DNA from 3 places in the Cobetia sp. 4B genome. Region 1 is predicted to be linked to each of the others. Evidence: predicted binding sites of a transcription regulator. Region 1 holds the regulator's gene; each other region holds the start of a gene.
What was found. The regulator LexA, encoded in region 1, represses DNA repair genes until DNA is damaged. The targets are predictions, from matches to a motif close to TACTGTNTANNTANACAGTA.

Region 1 (7,296 bases):
TCGCGGTCCGGTGAGCGGATCCAGTCGCCGACCTTGAAGGGCCGATCGAGATGGATCATCAGGGCACCGAAGAAGTTGGCCAGCAGATCCCGCGCCGCAAAGCCGACCGCGATACCGCCGACACCCCCGAAGGCCAGCACCCCGGACAGCGAGACGCCGAGATTCTGCAGGATGGCCAGCCCCACCAGCACGACCACGACCGCCCGCAGCAGCTTGCTGATCGCCGAGGCCGTGGTGGCATCCATCGCGTTGACGTTGGTGCCGGGCGGCGGCATGGTGCGCAGCGCCTCGAAGCGCTTGACCATGCGGATCAACGCCCAGGCTAGTGCCAGCAGGGTCACGATCTGGCGCGCCGTGCCCAGGTACTTCTCGGCCCCGCCGAGGCTGAACTGGCCGGCGATGATGCCGAGCGCCAGCAACACCCCCATGCTGTAGAGCCAGAATGACAAGGGATGACGCAGGCCATGCACCAGGGCGTCATCCCACAGGTTGCGACTCTTCTCGGCATGCGTCGCCAGGCGGCTGAGCACCACTCGCTCGATGAGGTGCAGCAACAGCACCGCCAGCAGCAGCAGAGCGAGATTGATGCCCCACAGCGGCAGACCAAAGGTCTGCTCGACCCAGTGGCGCAGCGGCTCGACCCATTGATTGATCATCTCTTCGGCAGGCGCTGCCAGCTTGTCGGCAGCAGCCTCGGTGGCGGATTGCTCAGCCATGGGGATTCCTTGCCAGTCTTCGACTCGAAAGAGGCACCGCGTGCCTGATTATTGCGCGCTACCGGACTCAGAGGCCGACCGTGCGTCAGACGCCTCGGCAGCGCCTAGCGTGCCCGAGGGCATGGCAGCCTGCTGTGATGCCTGACTGGCCGCCATCGATTCGAGGCGCGCGTGGGTGCGCCGCCAGCGCGCCAGCCCCACCAGACCATCAAGCGTCGGGCGAGCTCGCGCATAGCGCAGCCGCGCCTGGCGCTTGCCACGGTGGCGCTGCTCATCGTCATCGAGGCTGTCGAGCACTTCGCGCGCGGCAACCGGGTCATTGCAGACCAGCGCCATGTCACAGCCGGCGTCCAGCGCCAGGCGCGCACGCTCTGCCGGGCCGCCTTCCGCGACGGCCGCCGCCATGCCGAGGTCATCGGAGAAGATGGCGCCCTTGAAGCCGAACTCTTCGCGCAGCAGGCCCAACCAGCTGGGCGAGAAGCCCGCGGGGCGTGCATCGAAATCCGGATAGATCACATGCGCCGGCATCACGCCGCCCAGACGCTCGGCGAGGGCCGCGAAGGGCTTGAGGTCATGCTCGCGCAGCTCGCGGAACGGCCGCGGATCGACCACGCGCTCCAGATGGGTATCTGCCGAGATGCCACCATGCCCCGGGTAGTGCTTGCCGACGGCGGACATGCCCGCTTCCTGCAGCCCGTCGATGAAGGCGCCGCCCACCGCGATGACGTCTTCCGGCGTGGCGCCGAAGCTGCGATCGCCAATGATGGTCGAGCCCGCCACATCGATATCGAGTACCGGCGCAAAGGTGATATCACAGCCGATGGCTGCCATTTCCATGCCCAGCAACCAGCCGGCATCGCGCGCCAGCCCCAGACCCACGGCCTGGGCGTCTTCGCCGCAACCATCACAGTCACGCCCGAGACAGCACTGTGCCAGGCTGCGCATCGATGGCAGGCGTGTCACGCCCTCGCGCAGACGCTGGACGCGCCCGCCTTCCTGATCGATGGCGATCAGCAGGTGGGGATTGACGCTGCGAATCTCGCGGCTCAGCTCCAGCACCTGCTCGGGAGAGGCGCAGTTGCGCGCAAACAGGATGACGCCCCCGACGGCAGGGCGTGCCAGCAGTTCACGTTCGTCGCGGGCGAGGGTCAGCCCCGCAACATCGACCATTACGGAGCCCAGTGGCTGTGTCATGTCATCCTTCCTGTCCATGGCCTGCGGCAGTGATGTCCCGTGAAGAGAGGAATCACGACCGCCAGGACTTCATGTCTTGTACGGGGCTCGGCAGCCTGGAAGAAACGTGATGAATCAGGCTGCCAGCGCGAGGAAAGGCGCAATTCTAGCCGACTGAACCCCCATCGAACAGTCGCGGCCAGCTGCGCCCCGGCAAGGGGCTGTCACGCAGATTCCTGTGACAGCTCATGGAGGGTATCAGACTCGGATACCAACGCCTTCAGGCATGCAGCAGCACCGGAGTGCCGGGCACAGCCTCGGCAAAGAGTCGCAGCAGGTCGTCATCACGCAAGCGAATGCAGCCGTGGGACGCCACTACCCCCATGGGCTCCGTGCTGGGCGTGCCATGAAAATAGATGTAGCGACGCAGGCTATCGACCCGCTCGCCGCGGGCATTGCGACCACGATTGACGCCGGGCTCGCGGCCGCTGAGCCACAGAATGCGCGTCAGGATCCAGTCACGCTCAGGATGCTCTAAGGCAAGCTCGGGCGTGAACACCTCGCCCGTGAAGCGCCGGCCGCGATAGACGGCGCCACACGGATTGCCCGCCCCGATGGCGGCACGAATCACATGCCAGCCGGTTGGCGTGCAACCGCTGCCGTCGAGCTCGCCGATACCGTTGAGGCCGCTGGAGATCGCGCAGGCGTGCACCAGCGCGTCAGGGTCAGCCGCGGGGGGCGGCGTATCACGACTGCCACTCGGCGCGTCACTACGTATCTCAAGGCTCTGGCGCGAGAGGTCCACCGCTACCCAGCAGGCCATCAGCTGGCCGCCTGGGTGACCGCCTCACCATCCCCGAGCGAGGCCGGCAGCGGCGCTGCCATTGCCGCGACCACCACCGGACGCATGTGCTGGATCAGCTCGCGCACCGTGGTGTGATGGCCGTACTCGGCCTCCTCGATATCGCGCAGCGCATCCAGGCCCGAGAAGGTGAAGATCACGCTGCCGAGCATGAAGTGCAGACGCCAGAAGCGCTCGTTGTCCGGCAGATTAGGCGTCGCCAGCTTCAGAAGCTCGGCGAAGCGGCTGAAGACCGTGCCGTAATGCTCGCGGATATAGCGTCGCATGTGGCCCTGCCCCTGGGTATAGGCCAGCCCGAGCAGGCGCATGAAGGTACGCAGGCTGTTGCGCTCGGCCGGCACCTCCAGCACGGTACGCGCCATCACCTCCAGCAGGACCTCCAGCGGCACCTGACGCCCGGCGTATTGCTGCTCGACGCTGTCGAGTGCCGCGTGGAAACGCTCACTGAAAGGGTCGAGATAGCGCGCGAAGACCGCCTGGATCAGCGATTTCTTGGAGCCGAAGTGGTAGTTCACCGCCGCCAGATTGACCTTGGCCTTGCTGGTGATGTTGCGCAGTGAGGTCTCGGCGAAGCCGCGCTCGGCGAACAGCACCTCGGCAGTATCGAGGATGCGGGTAACGGTATCGGTCTGGGCCATGGGCGGAACCCTTGTCAGGTAGAAAAGGACTGGAGTCGTAGGTCACGGCGCAAGCCCCGCGCGGCGACTCTCTCATGAGGTGGTGCAGGTTCACCGCAAGGCGCGTTCGATCATGGCACCCGTGAGCACCGCCATCGGCGAACATTCGTTTGAAACACCTTGATTCTAGCGCGCCATGCCATGACTGACAATTCTCTCGCGTTTCAAACGCCAGAGGTTTAGCCAAGCCTGATATTCCCTCAACGCTGACCGAGCCGATTCAAGGGCTCGTCATGCTCGGTGACTGACCACCCCGCCAGAGCCAGGCCGGGTTCATCTCCAGGCATTCATCTCCAGGCATTCATCTCCAGGCATTCATCTCCAGGCATTCATCTCCAGGCATTCATCTCTAGGCATTCACCTCCAGACATTCCCTTCAAGAAAGAATGCCTCGGATATCGGCAGGAAAAGTCGCCAGACAGCGATATCCCGGCGACTACCTGCCCTTTGAGGCCACCACGCAAGCCACGATGCCTTGCATGACCGCCATGACTGGATACAATGACAGTTGTATGGATGCACACCCCGTGCCGTCAGCTCAAGATGCCGCCCAGGCCAAAGGCAATGCCATGACCCAGCCGCTTACTCCGCGCCAGCAGGATGTCTTCGACTTCATCATCAAGACCATCAAGTCCTCTGGCTACCCGCCGACGCGGGCCGAAATCGCCCAGGCGCTGGGCTTCCGCTCGCCGAATGCCGCCGAGGAGCATCTGCGTGCCCTCAAGCGCAAGGGCGCCATCGAGATGGTGCCGGGCACCTCACGCGGCATTCGCGTGCCGTCGCTGGCTGACGTCGACGACAGCGCCAACGATGGCCTGCCGGTGATCGGGGAAGTGGCCGCCGGCAGCCCGATTCTTGCCAGCGAGCATATCGACCGTCATTGTCCGCTACCGAGCGACTACTTCTCGCCGGCTGCCGACTACCTGCTGCGTGTGCGCGGCGTGTCGATGAAGGACGTGGGGATTCTGGAAGGCGACCTGTTGGCCGTGCACCGCACCACCAGCGTGCGTGACGGCCAGATCGTGGTGGCACGTCTGGGGGATGAGGTCACCGTCAAGCGCTTCCGCCGTGACGGGCACTACGTGTGGCTGGAAGCCGAGAACGAGGACTTCTCGCCGATCAAGGTCGACCTGCGCACGGACAGCCTGGAGATCGAAGGTCTCGGGGTGGGCGTCATCCGCGATGGCGGCCTGCACTGAGGCTTTGACCAGCAGCGCTTTGAGCAACGAGCTATGCCCAGCAGCACCTTTCTCGCAGAGCTCTGAGCAACAGAAAAGCCGCACGCATTGCACAAAAAAACCCGCCTCGAGGCGGGTTTTTTTGTGCGCGAAGCGCGAGCGATGAATCAGTGCACGATGCCTTCTGACTGCTCGTCCTCGTCTTCTTCGCCATCCCAGAGGCGAGTCCGGGTGATGGCGTGGTCGATCATCTCACGCGCGACCTCGAAACGATTGTCACGCAGCAGATCGGCGGCCTCGTCCGAAATGCGAATGCTGAGCAGCGGCTCACCTTCGCTTTCCGCGGCGCGCAGAATCACTTCACCATCTTCCATTTGCACAATTTCAAGTACGGCGGGATCGGACACGTCATTCCTCCTGCACGGCATCTCGCGAGATACCGGCGTCGTTGTAATCGTCAGCGCGACGGCTGGCAAGCCCGGCACCGCGTTGCCATCAGCGACGCAGAAAAAAGTACGACCACAGCCAGAGCCATGGTCGTACCGGAGAATGCAGGGCTTGCCACAATGCGATCAGTCTAGCACCCGTGAAGGCGAAACGTCACCCGATTGCCATGCGCCAGTCATCACCAGCGTGCAGCACCAGATCAACGCCTTGACCTACCACTCGACACTCGACTCGCGCAGCTGCGGCAGCAGCGCCTTGAATGCCGTGATGGCGGCGCTGAGACGCTCGGCCAGCGAGGCGCGCGAGGCTGCCGCGATGATCAGACCATCACCACGCGAACGCGATTCCTCGCGGCGAGCGACGCCGCCCTCTTCATGCAGGCGGGTCACATCCGCGACCAGCTCAGACAACCAGCTGTCGGGGCGCTCCAGCAGGCTGCGCAGCTGCTCGACCTCGGCGATGGGCGTCGGCGGCGACGCCAGGCGCTCGCGCCAGCTACCCTGCGGCCAGCGCGCCGTCACGGCACATTCTTCCAGCAATGACGCCAGCGCCAGCTCCAGCAGGGCGAGCGCGCCCTCTTCACCGGCCATGCGACGCGCCACGGCATGCTCATCGTCGCCAGAGGCTGCTGACTGGGCCAGCAGCAACTCGGCCTGATACAGCAGCTGATTGGTACGGGCACGCTGGCTCATCAGCTCTTGGCTCCCTTGCGCTTGTCCTCGACGACCCAGCGGCCGTTGTCGTAGGTCGCCTTCCAACCGGTCGCCTTGCCTTCCTCATCGGTCATGACGTACTGAGCCTTGACCTTGCGCGAGAAGCGAATCTGCGCCGGACGTCCGTCCGGGTCCTGATCCGGGGCCTCGAGAATGAAGTGATACTTCTCCGGCAGCTCGTCGGCATGCGCCTTGAGCTCCTTGACCAGCGGCGGACGCGTCTCGCGATTCTTGGGGAACTGACTGGCCGCCAGGAACAGGCCACTGGCGCCATCGCGCAGCACGTAGTGGTCCTCGACCTTGACGCAGGCAAGTTCCGGCATCGGAATCGGGTCCATCTTCGGCGGCGCCACTTCACCGGACTTGAGCAGCTTGCGGGTGTTCTTGCAATTCTCGTTGGTGCAGCCGAAGTACTTGCCGAAACGCCCGGTCTTGAGCTGCATGTCGGAGCCGCACTTGTCGCACTCGATCACCGGGCCATCGTAGCCCTTGATGCGGAACTGACCTTCCTCGACCTCGTGGCCGACACAGTCCGGGCTATTGCCGCAGACGTGCAGCTTGCGCTGCTCATCGATCAGGTAGCTGTCCATCGCGGTGGCGCAGATCGGGCAGCGACGCTTGGCGCGCAGCGCATCCGTCTCGGCATCTTCACCGGCATCGGCCGCCACGGCTTCATCGCCCGGCAGCAGATCGATGGTGGTCTTGCAGCGCTCCTTGGGTGGCAGGTTGTAGCCGGAACAGCCCAGGAAGACCCCGGTAGAGGCGGTACGAATCTGCATCTCACGGCCACAGGTCGGGCAGGCGATGTCCGTCGGCACCGGCTGGTTGGGACGCATGCCCTCTTCGGACTGGGCGTGGTCCAGCTCGGCCTTGAACTCGGCGTAGAAGGTGTCCAGCAGCTCGCGCCAGTTGCGCCCGCCATTGGCCACCTCATCGAGATAGTCTTCCATGCGCGCCGTGAAGCCGAAGTCCATCAGGTCCTTGAAGGACTCGCTGAGGCGATCGGTAACGATGTCGCCCAGCTTCTCGGCATAGAAGCGACGGTTTTCCAGCGCCACGTAGCCACGGTCCTGGATGGTGGAGATGATGGCGGCATAGGTGGACGGACGACCGATACCGCGCTTCTCCAGCTCCTTGACCAGGCTGGCCTCGGTGTAACGCGCCGTGGGCTTGGTGAAGTGCTGCAGCGGCTGCAGCTCGACCAGGTCCAGCTTCTCGCCGATGGCGAGGTCCGGAAGCGACTGGTCCTCTTCCTTCTTGCCCATCGGCTTCATGACACGCGTGTAGCCGTCGAACTTGAGCACACGGCCCTTGGCGCGCAGCTCGTAGCCATCCACTTCGATGGTCAGCGTGGAGGACAGGTATTCGGCCGGCAGCATCTGACAGGCGACGAACTGACGCCAGATCAGCTCATACAGACGCTCGGCGTCACGCTCCATGCCGGCGAGATCGGTGGCGCGGCGCGACACTTCGGAAGGACGAATCGCTTCGTGCGCTTCCTGGGCGCCTTCCTTGCTGGAGTAGACGTTG
Region 2 (7,296 bases), 280 kb from region 1:
CCGTGTCTCGAACGCGTGTTCAGGTGCCTGCTCAGACGCCAGTTCAGGCGCGAGTGGCAATCAGCACCGCACGCCGCGGCGCCGGGTGGCCTTCGCGGGTCAGGTTCGGGTCAGCGGGATCGAGGAAGTCGCTCAGCGAGTGGTAGGTCATCCAGTCGGTGGCACGCTGCTCGTCCAGGGTAGTCACGGCTTCATCGACGATGCGCACGTCCTTGAAACCGGCGCGCTCGCACCAGTGGGCCAGCGCCTGCGAGGAGGGCAGGAAGTAGACATTGGGCATCGCGGCGTAGCGCTCGCCGGGCATCAGTACCGTCGTCACGTCACCTTCCACCACCAGGGTTTCCAGCACCAGCTCGCCGCCGGGACGCAGGGTGTCACGCAGCTGGAAGAGGTGGTCCATCGGCGAGGGGCGATGATAGAGCACGCCCATCGAGAACACGGTATCGAAGGCGCCCATCTTCGCTGGCACATCCTCGATGCCCACCGGCAGGAAGTGCAGATTGCGGCCCCGGGGGTGGTCCGCGCCGATGAAGTGGCGTACGGCATGGAACTGGCAGTAGAAGCGTGGCGAAGGGTCGATCACCAGCGTGAAGGCCGCGCCTGCACCGACCATGCGCCAGCCGTGGTAGCCATTGCCGCCGCCGACATCCAGCACACGGCGATGGGTGAGGTCCGACAGGTGCGGCGCGAGACGCTGCCACTTCCAGTCGGAGCGCCATTCGGTGTCGATATGGATCCCGTCGAGCTGATAGGGGCCCTTGCGCCACGGCATCATCGCACGCAGCAGGTTCTCGCTCTGGCGCAGCTGGCCGCTAGTCAGGCCAGTGGGAAAGCGTGCACCGACCCGGTCGGCATCCAGCTGCACATCGCGCGCGTCGGGCAGGGCGGGCAGCTTTTCCAGCGCGCCATGCCAGGCCTTGAGGTCGGCGTGACGCTTGCGGTCCAGGCCATTGGCCAGTTGCTCGGGCAGGGCGCCCAGCCAGCGGGCGAAGCCGTCGCCGACGGCGCCTGGCTCACAGGCAAGCTCGGTGAAGGCGCGGTAAAGGTCGCGGTCATACGGGGAAATGCTCATGCGCTGGGTCGGGTCCGTGCAGGCGTAGCGGTCATTCGGCGGCTTTGAAGGCGACCATCGATGCGAAATTCAGATATTGCAGCCAGGTATGGCTGCGCTGGAAGCCGGCGCGCGCCAGGCGCTCGTGATGCGTGTTCAGGCTGTCGGGCTTCATCACGTCCTCGAGGGCCTCACGTTTCTGGGAGATTTCCAGATCGGAGTAGCCGTTGGCACGTTTGAAGTCATGATACCGTTCGATCAGCCAGGCATTCTCGATCGGATCATCGCTGATGATCTTCTCGGAGAGGATCAGCACGCCGCCGGGTTCCAGCGCCGCGAACAGCTTGTCGATCACGGCGTCGCGGTCTTCCGGCGGCAGGAACTGCAACGTCAAATTGACCACGATCATGCCGGCCGGCTGATAGTCGAGGGTGCGAATATCAGCTTCGGTGACGTTGATGCGGTGGTCGGGGAAGGCCTCGGCGAGTTCGCGGCTGGCGCGCTCGACCATCGGTCTGGACAGATCGACGGCTTCGATCTCGATATCCTCGGCGGCCATCTCGCGGGCCAGCGCCATGCTGGCAGCGCCCAGTGAACAGCCCAGATCATAGACCCGCGCGCCGGGGCGCAGGTGAGCGCGGGCCATCAGGCCCAGCATGGCGATGATCTGACCGTAACCCGGCACCGAGCGGCGCAGCATGTCCGGAAAGCAGCTGACGACCTGCTCGTCGAAGGAGAAGCTGGCGACACGGTCAAGGGGTGTCGTAAATATCGCGTCACGGTAAGATGCATCACTCATGGATCAAGGCTTCATCGGGCAGTGGGCCAGGGCGACATGCCTGTGGCCGAGGACCGGCCGGGCAGAGCGCCCCGTCGGGCCCGCCATTCTACGCATTCGGCGCCCGTGACGCACCCGTCACGGCCGGCGGGTGATGCCTCCATCAATCGATTTCAGGCCGGGCCATGCAGGGCCGGTCATTACACTTCAAGGAGAGAGGTGGCCATGTCCACTCAATCAGCGGCACGTTCTGCGCGTCGTAATACCCAGGCCTGGCAGGCTCTCGCGCGCCATCATCAAGAGCAGATGGCCAATGTGCATCTGAAGGATCTGTTCGCCGAGGATGCGGCGCAAGGGCGTGACCGAGTGGCGACCTTCACGCGCTCTGCCGCGGGACTGCGTCTGGATCTCTCCAAGCAGCGCTTCAAGGGCGAAACCCTGGAGCTGCTGCTGGATCTGGCGCGCGAAACCGGCGTCGAGCAGGGCATCAAGCGCCTGCTGGCCGGTGAGCATGTCAATCGCTCCGAAGACCGTCCGGCGCTGCACGCCGCGCTGCGTCTGCCGCGCTCCGCCAGCCTGGTGGTGGACGGCGAGGATATCGTGCCGGCCATCCACGAGAGCCTCGAGCACCTGGCCGAGATGGTCGACACCTTCCACAGCGGCCAGTGGCGCGGCGCCACCGGCAAGCCGATCACCGACGTGGTCAACCTCGGTGTCGGTGGCTCGGACCTGGGCCCGTTGATGGTCTCCAGCGCCCTGAGCGATTGCCGTCCCAAGGACATCCACGAGATCGGCGTTCACTTCGCCTCGACCATGGATGGCTCCCAGCTGGCGGATTATCTGGAATCCTTCAGCCCGGAAACCACGCTGTTCATCCTGTCCTCCAAGTCATTCTCGACCATCGACACGCTGTCCAATGCCCGCACTGCCCGCGACTGGCTGAAGTCACGCCTCGACCCGGAAGGGCGCCTGGAAGCGCTGATCAACCGTCAGCACTTCATCGGCGCTTCCGCCAAGCCGGAAAAGATGACCGAGTGGGGCATCGCGCCGGAACACCAGCTGCTGTTCTGGGATTGGGTCGGCGGGCGCTATTCGCTGTGGGGCACCATCGGTCTGCCCATCGCGCTCAATGTCGGCATGGACAACTTCCGTCGCCTGCTGGCCGGGGCGCATGAGCTGGATGAGCACTTCCGCACCGCGCCGCTGGAAGACAATCTGCCGGTGCTGCTGGCGCTGGCCGGAATCTGGAACAACAACTTCCTCGATATCCGCGCCCACTCCATCCTGCCCTACGACGGTCGCCTGGAGTATTTCGCAAGCTACCTCGAGCAGCTGGAGATGGAATCCAATGGCAAGTCGGTGACCAACGATGGCGAGATGATCGATTACTCGACCTGTCCGGTGCTGTGGGGCCAGCTGGGGCCGAACGCCCAGCACGCCTTCTATCAGCTGCTGCATCAGGGCACCCAGGCGGTCGAGTGTGACTTCATCGCGCCGATGTGCCGTTATGATCACGTCGAGGACGCCGAGACACGCGCCCACCTCAAGGCACAGCACCGCTTGACGCTGGCCAACTGCTTCGCCCAGTCACGTGTGCTGATGCTGGGCGATGACGCCATCCCCGGTGATGAGGCGCAGCCGAACCACAAGCGCTACCGTGGCAATCAGCCGTCGACCACGCTGCTGCTGGAGACGCTGACACCGGAAACGCTGGGTGCGTTGATTGCGCTCTACGAGCAGAAGGTCTTCGTTCAGGCCACCATCTGGGATATCAACCCGTTCGATCAGTGGGGCGTGGAACTGGGCAAGCAGATCGCCACCGCCACCGAAGCGACCATGACCACCGGCGAAGGCTTCGAGACGCTGGATGCCTCCAGCCGTGCGCTGATCGAAGCGGTGTGGGCAGCCCAGGATCAGGACCCGCGCTGAGCCCAAGACGGATGTGAGTGAGTGTGTGTGTGAGTGAGGGCATGCTGATATGCCATGCAAGACGAGCGGCGACGTCAGTCGTCGCTCTCTGTTGATTTATACAGTATTCTCGCTATCCTATAAGCGAATCAATCGTTTACACTAGACAGCACGACGCGGACCGTCGAAAACCCTGCTTCCAGCGGATGAACGCTTGAGAGATGCCCAGCCATCTTGAGGCGTGGGAGGGGAGGTTTCGCGGTCTGACGTGTTGTCGGGAGTGCTGATGGCCAATTCCCCCTTTCCGTCAGATACGGCAGCGATGCACGCCACCGCGCCCGTCAAGGGTCTGCTGTATCTGCACGGCTTCAATTCGGCCAGTTGTTCGCCCAAGGCACGCTTGATGCAGCGCGCGGCAGAGCAGTTCGGCCTGCCGTGCGTGATGCCGGACATCCCCCCGGAGCCCGGCGCGGGTCAGGCGGCGGTCAACGCGGCCTATCTCACGTTGTGTGAGCGCCTGGCGCTGGACGCCGCAGACCCTGCCTGTGATGACGCCATCATGGTGATCGGCAGCTCCATGGGCGGCTTTCTGGCCACCTGGCTGGTCGCGCGTGAGGCCGCACGCCTCGAGGGGCCGGCAGGTCCCTCACAGAGCGTCTGGCGTCAGGGGCCGCGCAGTGTGCTGATCAATCCGGCCGTGCGTCCCGCGCGACTGGTCAGCGAATGGCTCGGCTCGGTGCATGCCAACCCCTATACCGGCGTGACGTTCACCGTCACCGAGGATTTCGGGCCCGGACTGCTCGCATTGGAAGCGGAACCGGTCACGGCGCAGCGCACCCTGGTGCTGTTGGCGACGGCCGATGAGACATTGGATGTCAATGATGCCGCAGGGCTCTATCAGGGAAGTCGCTTGATCATCACGCCGGGTGGCGATCACGGCTTTGCGCAGCTGGCGGAATACCTGCCGGCGATCATGGCGCATGGCGGGCACCGGCTGGCCCCCGCCACCGCAGCGGCGATGCATGTCGCGCCGGACTAGCAGGTCATGCGCGTGGTGCTTTCTGCTACGACACACCACGACCTGGCTGGGCACGGCACCTCTTGGCACGACATGGATTGGCACGACTTGGCAGGGCGTTCGATGCTGAACGCCAGGCGCCGGTCTCTCATTTTTCAGGAATCCGTTGTCCGTCTCGCGCACGTGAAATGGCGAGTCGGATGGCGGACGTCAACACCAAGGACACAAGGCTGCGATGAGTCAGTACAGCGCCAGTTCCATTGAGGTCCTCTCCGGCCTCGAACCGGTCCGCAAGCGGCCCGGCATGTATACCGACACTTCTCGGCCCAACCATCTGGCGCAGGAAGTCATCGACAACTCCGTCGATGAGGCGCTGGCGGGGCACGCGAAGGAAATCCGCGTGCGCCTGCTCGAGAATGGCGGTATCGAGGTCGGCGATGACGGTCGTGGCATGCCCACCGACATCCACCCCGAGCATGGCGTGACCGGCATCGAGCTGATCCTCACCAAGCTGCACGCGGGGGGCAAGTTCTCCCAGGACAGCTATCGCTTCTCCGGCGGCCTGCACGGCGTGGGCGTCTCGGTGGTCAATGCGCTGTCGACGCGTCTGGAAGTGGAAGTGTGCCGCGATGGCCTGCGTCAGCGCATCGCCTTCGAGAATGGCGAGAAGGCCGAGGAGCTGACCCAGATCGGCACCGTCGGCAAGCGCAATACCGGCACCCTGGTGCGCTTCTGGCCGGACGAGAGCTACTTCGACAGCCCGCGCCTGGCGATGCCGCGTCTGCGCCACCTGCTGCGTGCCAAGGCCGTGCTGTGTCCGGGCCTCAAGGTCATGCTCATCGAGACCGATGGCAGCGAGACGACCTGGTACTACGAGGATGGCCTGCGCGATTACCTGCTCGGTGCCACCGATGGCTTCGAACGCCTGCCGGAATCGCCCTTCGTCGGCCATTTCGAGGACGAGGAGCACGGGGTCGACTGGGCGATCCAGTGGCTGCCCGAAGGCGGCGAGCTGGTGCAGGAACCCTACGTCAACCTGATCCCCACGCCGCTGGGTGGCACCCACGTCAATGGCCTGCGCTCCGGTCTGCTCGAGGCACTCAAGGAATTCTGCGACTACCGCAGCCTGCTGCCGCGTGGCGTCAAGCTGAGCGCGGATGACCTGTGGGAGCGCGCCGCCTTCGTGCTGTCGGTGAAGATGCTCGATCCGCAGTTCGCCGGCCAGACCAAGGAGCGCCTGTCCTCGCGCAGCGTCGCCGCCTTCGTCTCCGGCGTGGTCAAGGACGCCTTCTCGCTGTGGCTCAACCACCATGTCGATCAGGCCGAAGCGCTGGCGGAACTGGTGATCTCGGCGGCCCAGCGCCGCCTGAAGAGCGCCAAGAAGGTCGCGCGCAAGAAGGTCACCTCCGGGCCTGCGCTGCCGGGCAAGCTCTCGGACTGCTCAAGCTCCGACCCTGCCGACAGTGAGCTGTTTCTGGTCGAGGGTGACTCCGCCGGCGGCAGCGCCAAGCAGGGCCGCAACCGCGAGACCCAGGCGATCCTGCCGCTGCGCGGCAAGATCCTCAATACCTGGGAAGTCGAGTCGCATGACATCTACTCCTCCCAGGAAGTCCACGACATCGCGGTCGCCATCGGCCTGGACCCGGGCTCGGATGACCTCACCAAGCTGCGCTATCACAAGGTCTGCATCCTGGCGGATGCCGACTCCGATGGTCTGCACATCGCCACGCTGCTGTGCGCGCTGTTCGTGCGTCACTTCCCGGCGCTGGTGGATGCCGGGCGCGTCTTCGTCGCCATGCCGCCGCTGTACCGCATCGATCTGGGCAAGGAAGTGCATTACGCCCTGGACGAGAGCGAGAAGGCGCACATCCTCAAGCAGCTCGAGAGCAAGCGTGGCACGCCCAATGTGCAGCGCTTCAAGGGTCTGGGTGAGATGAATCCGCTGCAGCTGCGGGAAACGACCATGGCGCCGGACACCCGCCGTCTGGTGCAGCTGACGCGCAGTGCGGATGACGGCACCCACGAGATGCTCGACATGCTGCTGGCCAAGAAGCGCGCCAGTGATCGCAAGAGCTGGCTCGAGGACTACGGCAACATGGCCGACATCGAGGTCTGATCATCGTGAGCTTCGAGCGCAGCTGAGCTTCGAAAGCCAGACAAGCTGCGCGACAGCATTCTTTCGGGAGCGCCACAGTCAGGCGCTCCCCGGTTTTACGCTCGTAATCAAGGTCAAGCGCCCATGAGCATGGATATCCAGGTCGCGGAGGGTGACGTCGAACGTCTGGCCCTGCGCGACTACACCGAAAAGGCGTACCTCGACTACTCGATGTACGTGATTCTCGACCGCGCCCTGCCGCATGTCGGCGATGGCATGAAGCCGGTGCAGCGCCGCATCGTCTACGCCATGCGCGAACTGTCCCTGACGGCCAACGCCAAGTACAAGAAGTCGGCGCGTACCGTCGGCGACGTGCTGGGCAAGTTCCACCCCCACGGCGACAGCGCCTGTTACGAGGCGATGGTGCTGATGGCGCAGCCGTTCAG
Region 3 (7,296 bases), 1.1 Mb from region 1:
CATGATGGCGTAGGAAGATAGATAGGAAGACAGAAAGGCTGGCCCGGAAATGACGAGTACGTAGCGTCTGGGCCGGTTTGTGCTTGGGTGTTGCCCCGCACGGGGCCGAGCACGCTATAATGTGCCCCTTTCGCTTTGACTTGAAAGCCGCTCAACTGGCCTTATTGTAGGCGTCTCTTGCTGGTGCTTGCGAAAGCTCTCATGTTGGGGTCGCAGGCGCGCTGAACGCAAGATGCGCCGCAAGGCATAACATTGTCATGGTTCACGGTGCTCAGACAGCCCCGTGACCAGTATTGTCAGGAAAGAAAACCATGCCGATCTATGAATACCACTGCAAGGCCTGTGGCCATCGGATGGACAAGTTGCAGAAGATCAGCGCTGCGCCGCTGACGGAGTGCCCGGAATGCAAGACGGACCAGCTCGAGAAGCTGGTCTCCGCCGCCGGGTTCCGTCTGGCAGGCAGTGGCTGGTACGAGACGGATTTCAAGTCCGGCAGCAAGAAGAATCTGGCCGGTGGTAGCGACAGCACCGCCTGACACAGCTGGGATAGTGCGTCAGGCATCAGCGTGATGAGGGTCAAGGGCGCCCGGCGGGTACCCTTGACCCTCATCGCCAACGGCAGGCCCTCTGAGACAGATGCGCATCAGCGCGTCGATCATGAATTTGAGCAACAAGGAATCAACATGCGCAGCCACTATTGCGGCAAACTGAACGAGACCCTGATCGATCAGGATGTCACTCTGTGCGGGTGGGTGCACCGCCGTCGCGACCACGGTGGCGTCATCTTCCTCGACATGCGCGACCGTGATGGCATCGCCCAGATCGTCGTCGATCCGGACACCGTCGATGCCTTCGCCACTGCCGACAAGGCGCGCAGCGAGTTCGTGCTGCGTATCAAGGGCCGTATCCGTCTGCGCCCGGAAGGCACCCAGAACCCGAACATGCCGACAGGCATGATCGAAGTGCTGGCCAAGGACGTCGAAGTGCTCAACACCGCACAGACGCCGCCGTTCCAGCTCGACGACCACAACAAGGTCGGTGAGGAAGTTCGCCTCAAGTATCGTTATGTCGACCTGCGTCGTCCCGACATGATCGAGAAGCTGCGTCTGCGCTCGCGCATCACTCACAGCGTGCGCGCCCAGCTCGAAGCCCTGGGCTTCCTCGACATCGAAACCCCGATCCTGACACGTGCCACGCCGGAAGGCGCACGTGACTATCTGGTGCCGAGCCGCACCTACGCCGGCAGCTTCTTCGCACTGCCGCAGTCTCCGCAGCTGTTCAAGCAGCTGCTGATGGTCGCCGGTGTCGATCGTTACTACCAGATCGCCAAATGCTTCCGTGATGAAGACCTGCGCGCTGACCGTCAGCCGGAGTTCACCCAGATCGACCTCGAAGCTAGCTTCGTCGACGAGCAGGACATCATGGGCATGACCGAGACCATGATCCGTGGCCTCTACAAGGAAGTGCTCGATGTCGAGCTGGGTGACTTCCCGACCATGCCGTATTCCGAGGCCATCAGCCGCTTCGGTTCCGACAAGCCGGACTTGCGCATCCCGCTGGAACTGGTCGATGTCGATGACCTGATGAGCGGCGTGGACTTCAAGGTCTTCTCCGGTCCGGCCAAGGACGACAAGGGCCGTGTCGCCGCACTGCGTGTGCCGGGCGGTGCCAGCCTGTCACGCAAGGAAATCGACGCCTACACCAAGTTCGTCGGCATCTACGGTGCCAAGGGCCTAGCGTGGATCAAGGTCAACGAACGTGCCAAGGGCATCGAGGGTCTGCAGTCGCCGATCGTCAAGTTCATGGAAGACGTCGTGGATGAAGTGCTGGACCGCTGTGGCGCCGTCGATGGCGACATCGTGTTCTTCGGCGCTGACAAGGCCAACATCGTGGCCGAGGCCATCGGTGCGCTGCGCGTCAAGCTGGGTGAAGACCTCAACCTCTACACCCGCGAGTGGGCACCGCTGTGGGTCGTCGACTTCCCGATGTTCGAAGCCGATGCCAACGGCCGCCTGAGCGCGCTGCACCACCCGTTCACCGCGCCTTCCTGCACGCCGGAAGAGCTCAAGGCCAACCCGGAAGCGGCACTATCTCGCGCCTACGACATGGTCATCAACGGCACTGAGCTGGGTGGCGGGTCCATCCGTATCCATGACCAGGCCATGCAGCGTACCGTGTTTGAAGTGCTGGGCATCGGTGAAGAAGAAGCGGAAGAGAAGTTCGGCTTCCTGCTCGACGCCCTGAAGTTCGGCGCGCCGCCCCATGGTGGTCTGGCCTTCGGTCTCGACCGTCTGGTGATGCTGATGACTGGCGCCAAGACCATTCGTGAAGTGATTGCCTTCCCGAAAACCCAGAGCGCCGGCTGCATGATGACCGACGCCCCGGGCGTGGTCAGCGGTGAGCAGCTCAAGGAGCTGAACATCCGTCTGCGTCAGAAGGTCAAGGTCGAGGACGAAAGCGGTCAGGCCTGATTCAGCGGCGCATGACCGAGAGAGTGACTGGTGGGGCCGTCTGGACTGATTCGATCAGACAAGGGCGGTCCCTCAATGGCAGGTTTGTCCCTTTCGCCTGGTAGGCGAGGGGGCGAGCAAGCCCGACAAGGCGGTGCGAGACTGTTTGCTGGCGTTCACGTCAGGCAATGACAGTGTCGCACCGCCTTTTTTGTGGCATGGTGGCTGGTTATATACACAGTAAGAGCGATGGCGCGATGACGACAGCGAAGGTGGAAGGTGTGAGAGAAGAGGCGGCAGCATGATCATTCTTGGCATCGACCCGGGCTCACGTCTGACCGGGTACGGGGTATTGGATGTCTCAGCGGCCCAGCCTCGCTATGTGGACAGTGGCTGCATTCGCATGTCACAGGTCAGCCTAGATCAGCGCCTGGCGCAGATCTATGCCGGTATCAGCGAGGTGATCGCCCTGCATCGCCCCGCGGAATTCGCCATCGAGCAGGTCTTCATGTCCAAGAACGCCGATTCGGCGCTCAAGCTGGGCCAGGCGCGCGGAGCTGCCATCGTGTGTGCGGCCAATCACGGCTTGCCGGTGTTCGAATATGGGCCGCGGCAGATCAAGCAGGCCGTGACCGGTACCGGTGCCGCCGAGAAGTCTCAGGTGCAGCATATGGTCACGCATACGCTCAAGCTCTCCGCCACGCCGCAGGCTGATGCCGCCGATGCGCTGGCCATTGCCCTGACGCATTGTTTCGCACGTCGACGCCTGACGCCCGGCAATGATCAGCTGGAAGCCTTGGGGCTGGGGAATACCAGTCGACGCAAGGGAACCCGCGTGCGGCGTAGCAGCAGCTGGCGAGACTTCGAGCCCGACGCCTGACATGCCGCTGAGCGACAAATGCGGTATTGTGCTCAATTAATAGCGATTTTTCAGTCACTTGTAGAATGTCTGCCGAGCCTGGCAGCAGTCGATTGCGTGATGCGCCAAGCCGCGTGGCATCAGGCTTCGTGCCATCACCCAAGGTATGACTGTCAGAAAGATGCGACAAATTCGTCGTGACACTGGGACATGCCGCCTACGCTTCATCTTTGGTAGGCTTGCCCGCATTGTAACAATCCGTGCAGAGAATCGGGTCTGCGAGCAGCACGATCCCACCGAACACGTTCTCTGCCGAGCAAGGACAGCCGCAACATGATTGGACGCCTGACCGGGACATTGCTGGAAAAACAACCGCCGCAGCTGGTGCTTGATGTACAGGGTGTCGGTTATGAACTGGAAGCTTCGATGAACACCCTGTTGGGCTTGCCGGCCGTGGGCGAACATTGTCAGCTTTACACCCACTTGGTGGTGCGCGAAGACGCGCAGTTGCTGTATGGCTTCGGCAAGGAGCCCGAGCGTCGTCTGTTCCGTGAATTGATCAAGATCTCCGGTGTCGGCCCGCGTCTGGCGCTGGCGATTCTGTCGGGAATGGAGCAGTCCGATTTCATTCGCTGTGTGCACGACGAAGACAGCCGGGCGCTGACACGACTGCCGGGCGTCGGCAAGAAGACGGCGGATCGCCTGATCATCGAGATGCGTGATCGCCTCAAGCATTGGACGCTGCCGTCGGATGATGGGCTGGATGAAATGGCGCGTGCCTCCCAGCCGCAACCGCCGGTCACCCATCCTCTGGCGGATGCCGAAGCCGCGCTGGTGTCCCTGGGCTACAAGCCTGTCGAGGCGGCCAAGATGCTCTCCGGGCTCGAGACCGGCGCCTCCACGGAAGCGCTCATCAAGGCGGCGCTGGCGCGCAAGATGGCCAGCTGAGGCCCCGCCAGGGCAGCAAACATGCGCCCTATAGTTTCCGTGAAGGAAACGGCGCATCGTGATTGGATTTATTGACTAGGGGTTGGCAGGTTACTGGGGTAGAAAGTGCGCGCTTGAACGCAGATGCGCTAGATCGTTGCACCGCCCTGGCAAACCTTGCCACCTGCCACTGACGCACGTTCATGGCCCATGACCCGCGTCATGTGCGTGACCTGCGTCATCAGGAGTTGAGCAAGCATCATGATGGAGTCGGACCGACTGATCTCCGCGGCGACGCATGATCCGGAAGAGCGGATCGATCGCGCCAACCGGCCACGCACGCTGAGTGACTACATCGGACAGCCCATCGTCCGCGAGCAGATGGAAATCTTCATCAGTGCCGCGCGAGGACGAGGCGATAGTCTGGATCACACCCTGGTCTTCGGCCCGCCCGGACTCGGCAAGACGACGCTGGCGCATATCATCGCCAGCGAGATGAGTGTCGATATCAAGTCGACCTCCGGGCCTGTGCTGGAGCGGGCAGGGGACCTGGCAGCGATGCTGACCAACTTGCAGGAAGGCGATGTCCTGTTCATCGACGAGATACACCGGCTGTCACCGGCCGTCGAGGAAGTGCTCTATCCGGCGATGGAAGATTATCAGCTCGACATCATGATCGGTGAAGGCCCCGCGGCCCGCTCGATCAAGCTTGAGCTGCCACGATTCACCCTGGTCGGCGCGACGACGCGTGCAGGACTGCTGACGGCGCCGCTGCGCGATCGCTTCGGCATCGTCCAGCGCCTCGAGTTCTACGATATCGAGTCACTCACCGACATCGTGGCGCGCAGTGCCAGGCTTTCCGGCATGGAAGTCGAGATGGAAGGGGCGCTGGAGATTGCGCGTCGTTCCCGCGGCACGCCGCGTATCGCCAATCGCCTGCTGCGCCGGGTGCGTGACTTCGCTGAAGTGCGCTCGGATGGTCGCTTGACGCTGGAAGTGGCCGACAAGGCGCTCAACATGCTCAATGTCGACAGCCACGGCCTGGATCACATGGACCGTCGACTGCTTCTGGCAATGATCGAGAAGTTCGATGGCGGGCCGGTAGGGGTCGATTCATTGGCGGCGGCTATCGGGGAAGAGCGCGATACCATCGAGGATGTGCTGGAGCCCTACCTGATTCAGCAGGGCTTCATGATGCGCACGGCGCGTGGGCGTCTGGTCACGCGCTCGGCCTATCTGCACTTCGGGATCACCCCGCGTGAAGAGCAGGCGCGGCTGGGACAGGAAGGAAATGACGCGTCATGACATCTGAAGACGCAGGAAATACGTTGAAGGGTGAAGCTGCATGTTTTCACCACACTGTGCGCGTCTACATCGAGGATACTGATGCCGGTGGCATCGTCTACTACGTGAATTATCTGCGCTTCATGGAGCGCGCGCGCAGTGAATGGTTGCGAGCGAAGGGCTTCACGCAGCAAGCCTTGCTTGAAAAAGGCATTCAGTTGGTAGTACACAGTGTAACAAATCGTTATCTTCGTCCTGCGCATCTGGATGACCTGCTGACCGTGACGGCAACGGCAGGCGCCTTGCGCGGTGCACGCCTGACGTTCACCCAGAAGGCGCTGCGCGGTGAGCAGATCTTGAGCGAAGCGGAAGTCGTGATCGCTTGCGTCGATGCCACGACCTTGCGCCCCAGACGCTGGCCCGGGGAATTGCTTGCGGCTCTTGAGGTCTGAGATCACAAGGCGCAGATGAGGCCACTGCCAGCCAGGCGCCGAGGCGCCAGGCTGATGAACAGATTATTTATCGTGTCACTGATTGACGGTGGCACAGACTGAACCAAGTAAAGAGGGATTTCCGTGGAAGATTCGATGTCGATCATTTCGCTGTTCGTGAACGCCAGTCTGGTCGTTCAGGCAGTCATGTTGCTGTTGCTGGCAGCTTCCATTGCATCTTGGGTGGTGATCTTTCAGCGCGGGATGGCATTGTCCCGTGCCAAGCAGGCTTACGCGGCCTTTGAAAAGCGCTTCTGGTCCGGGGTCGACCTCAATCACCTCTATCGTGAATTGCCGACGGATGAAGAATCCACCCCGGGCGCCTCTGGCGTCTTCCGTGCCGGCTTCCGCGAGTACAGTCGCCTCAAGCCCAAGTCCCGCAATGCCGATGCGGTAATGGATGGTGTGCAACGCAGCATGCGCGTCACGCTGTCACGTGAAGAAGAGCGCCTGAACGTTCATCTGCCGTTTCTGGCCACGGTCAGCTCCGTCAGCCCCTATGTCGGCCTGTTCGGTACCGTGTGGGGCATCATGGGCTCCTTCCAGGCACTGGGTACGGCTCAGCAGGCAACTCTGACCACTGTCGCCCCCTGGATTGCCGAAGCATTGGTCGCGACCGCCATGGGCCTGTTCGCGGCAATCCCGGCCGTCATCTTCTACAACCGTCTGGCCAGCCGTGCTGATCAGTTGCTAGGCCGCTATGAAGACTTCGCCGAAGAACTTCACTCCATTCTGCATCGTAATCTGCACGGTCGTGGCAGCAACGACGCTTGAAGGGAGGCGAGTCAATGAAAGGACCGTATAGCAGAGGCCACAAGCGCAAGCTGTCCTCCGAGATCAATGTGGTGCCCTTCATCGACGTCATGTTGGTGTTGCTGGTCATCTTTATGATCACCGCGCCGATGATGACGCAGGGGGTTCAGGTCGAATTGCCCAAGGTCACCTCCAAGCCGATCGACAATCCCGATGATGTGACACCATTGATCGTCTCGCTGGACGACAGCGGCAATTACTACATCGACCTGGGGTCGGATGAAGACAAGCGCACGCCGGTGGCACTGGATGAACTGGGCAGCAAGGTCGCATCCATCGTGGCCGAGAAGCCCAAGACGCCCGTGCTGGTCAAGGGTGCCAAGACGGCGCCCTACGGCGATGTCATGGGGTTGATGAGCACGTTGCAGGGTGCCGGTGTCCCCAATGTCGGGCTGATTTCAGAACCACCGACCGAGGGCTGATGGATGAGTCAGCCAGAGATAGAACAGCGGGTCGGGTTGGGATTGCCTGT

Region 2: a site for LexA is predicted at 3,845-3,864, ahead of H2O77_RS05490 (YqiA/YcfP family alpha/beta fold hydrolase). Genes of this name have one in related genera too.
Region 3: a site for LexA is predicted at 2,674-2,693, ahead of ruvC (crossover junction endodeoxyribonuclease RuvC). Genes of this name have one in related genera too.

What each region holds. Positions count from the first base shown of each region.
Region 1 covers NZ_CP059843.1:995,972-1,003,267, reverse strand. Annotated here, with positions in the region: gene H2O77_RS04265 (mechanosensitive ion channel family protein) at 1-716, opposite strand, end outside; gene nagZ (beta-N-acetylhexosaminidase) at 765-1,910, opposite strand; gene H2O77_RS04255 (L,D-transpeptidase) at 2,170-2,712, opposite strand; gene H2O77_RS04250 (TetR/AcrR family transcriptional regulator) at 2,712-3,389, opposite strand; gene lexA (transcriptional repressor LexA) at 3,998-4,627, shown strand; gene H2O77_RS04240 (hypothetical protein) at 4,774-5,013, opposite strand; gene H2O77_RS04235 (DUF6586 family protein) at 5,266-5,745, opposite strand; gene topA (type I DNA topoisomerase) at 5,745-7,296, opposite strand, start outside.
Region 2 covers NZ_CP059843.1:1,278,263-1,285,558, forward strand. Annotated here, with positions in the region: gene cmoB (tRNA 5-methoxyuridine(34)/uridine 5-oxyacetic acid(34) synthase CmoB) at 44-1,072, opposite strand; gene cmoA (carboxy-S-adenosyl-L-methionine synthase CmoA) at 1,104-1,850, opposite strand; gene pgi (glucose-6-phosphate isomerase) at 2,055-3,758, shown strand; gene H2O77_RS05490 (YqiA/YcfP family alpha/beta fold hydrolase) at 4,024-4,776, shown strand; gene parE (DNA topoisomerase IV subunit B) at 4,991-6,871, shown strand; gene parC (DNA topoisomerase IV subunit A) at 6,995-7,296, shown strand, end outside.
Region 3 covers NZ_CP059843.1:2,086,955-2,094,250, forward strand. Annotated here, with positions in the region: gene H2O77_RS08795 (zinc ribbon domain-containing protein) at 312-536, shown strand; gene aspS (aspartate--tRNA ligase) at 684-2,471, shown strand; gene ruvC (crossover junction endodeoxyribonuclease RuvC) at 2,752-3,330, shown strand; gene ruvA (Holliday junction branch migration protein RuvA) at 3,643-4,257, shown strand; gene ruvB (Holliday junction branch migration DNA helicase RuvB) at 4,498-5,541, shown strand; gene ybgC (tol-pal system-associated acyl-CoA thioesterase) at 5,538-5,972, shown strand; gene tolQ (protein TolQ) at 6,108-6,785, shown strand; gene tolR (protein TolR) at 6,800-7,246, shown strand; gene tolA (cell envelope integrity protein TolA) at 7,250-7,296, shown strand, end outside.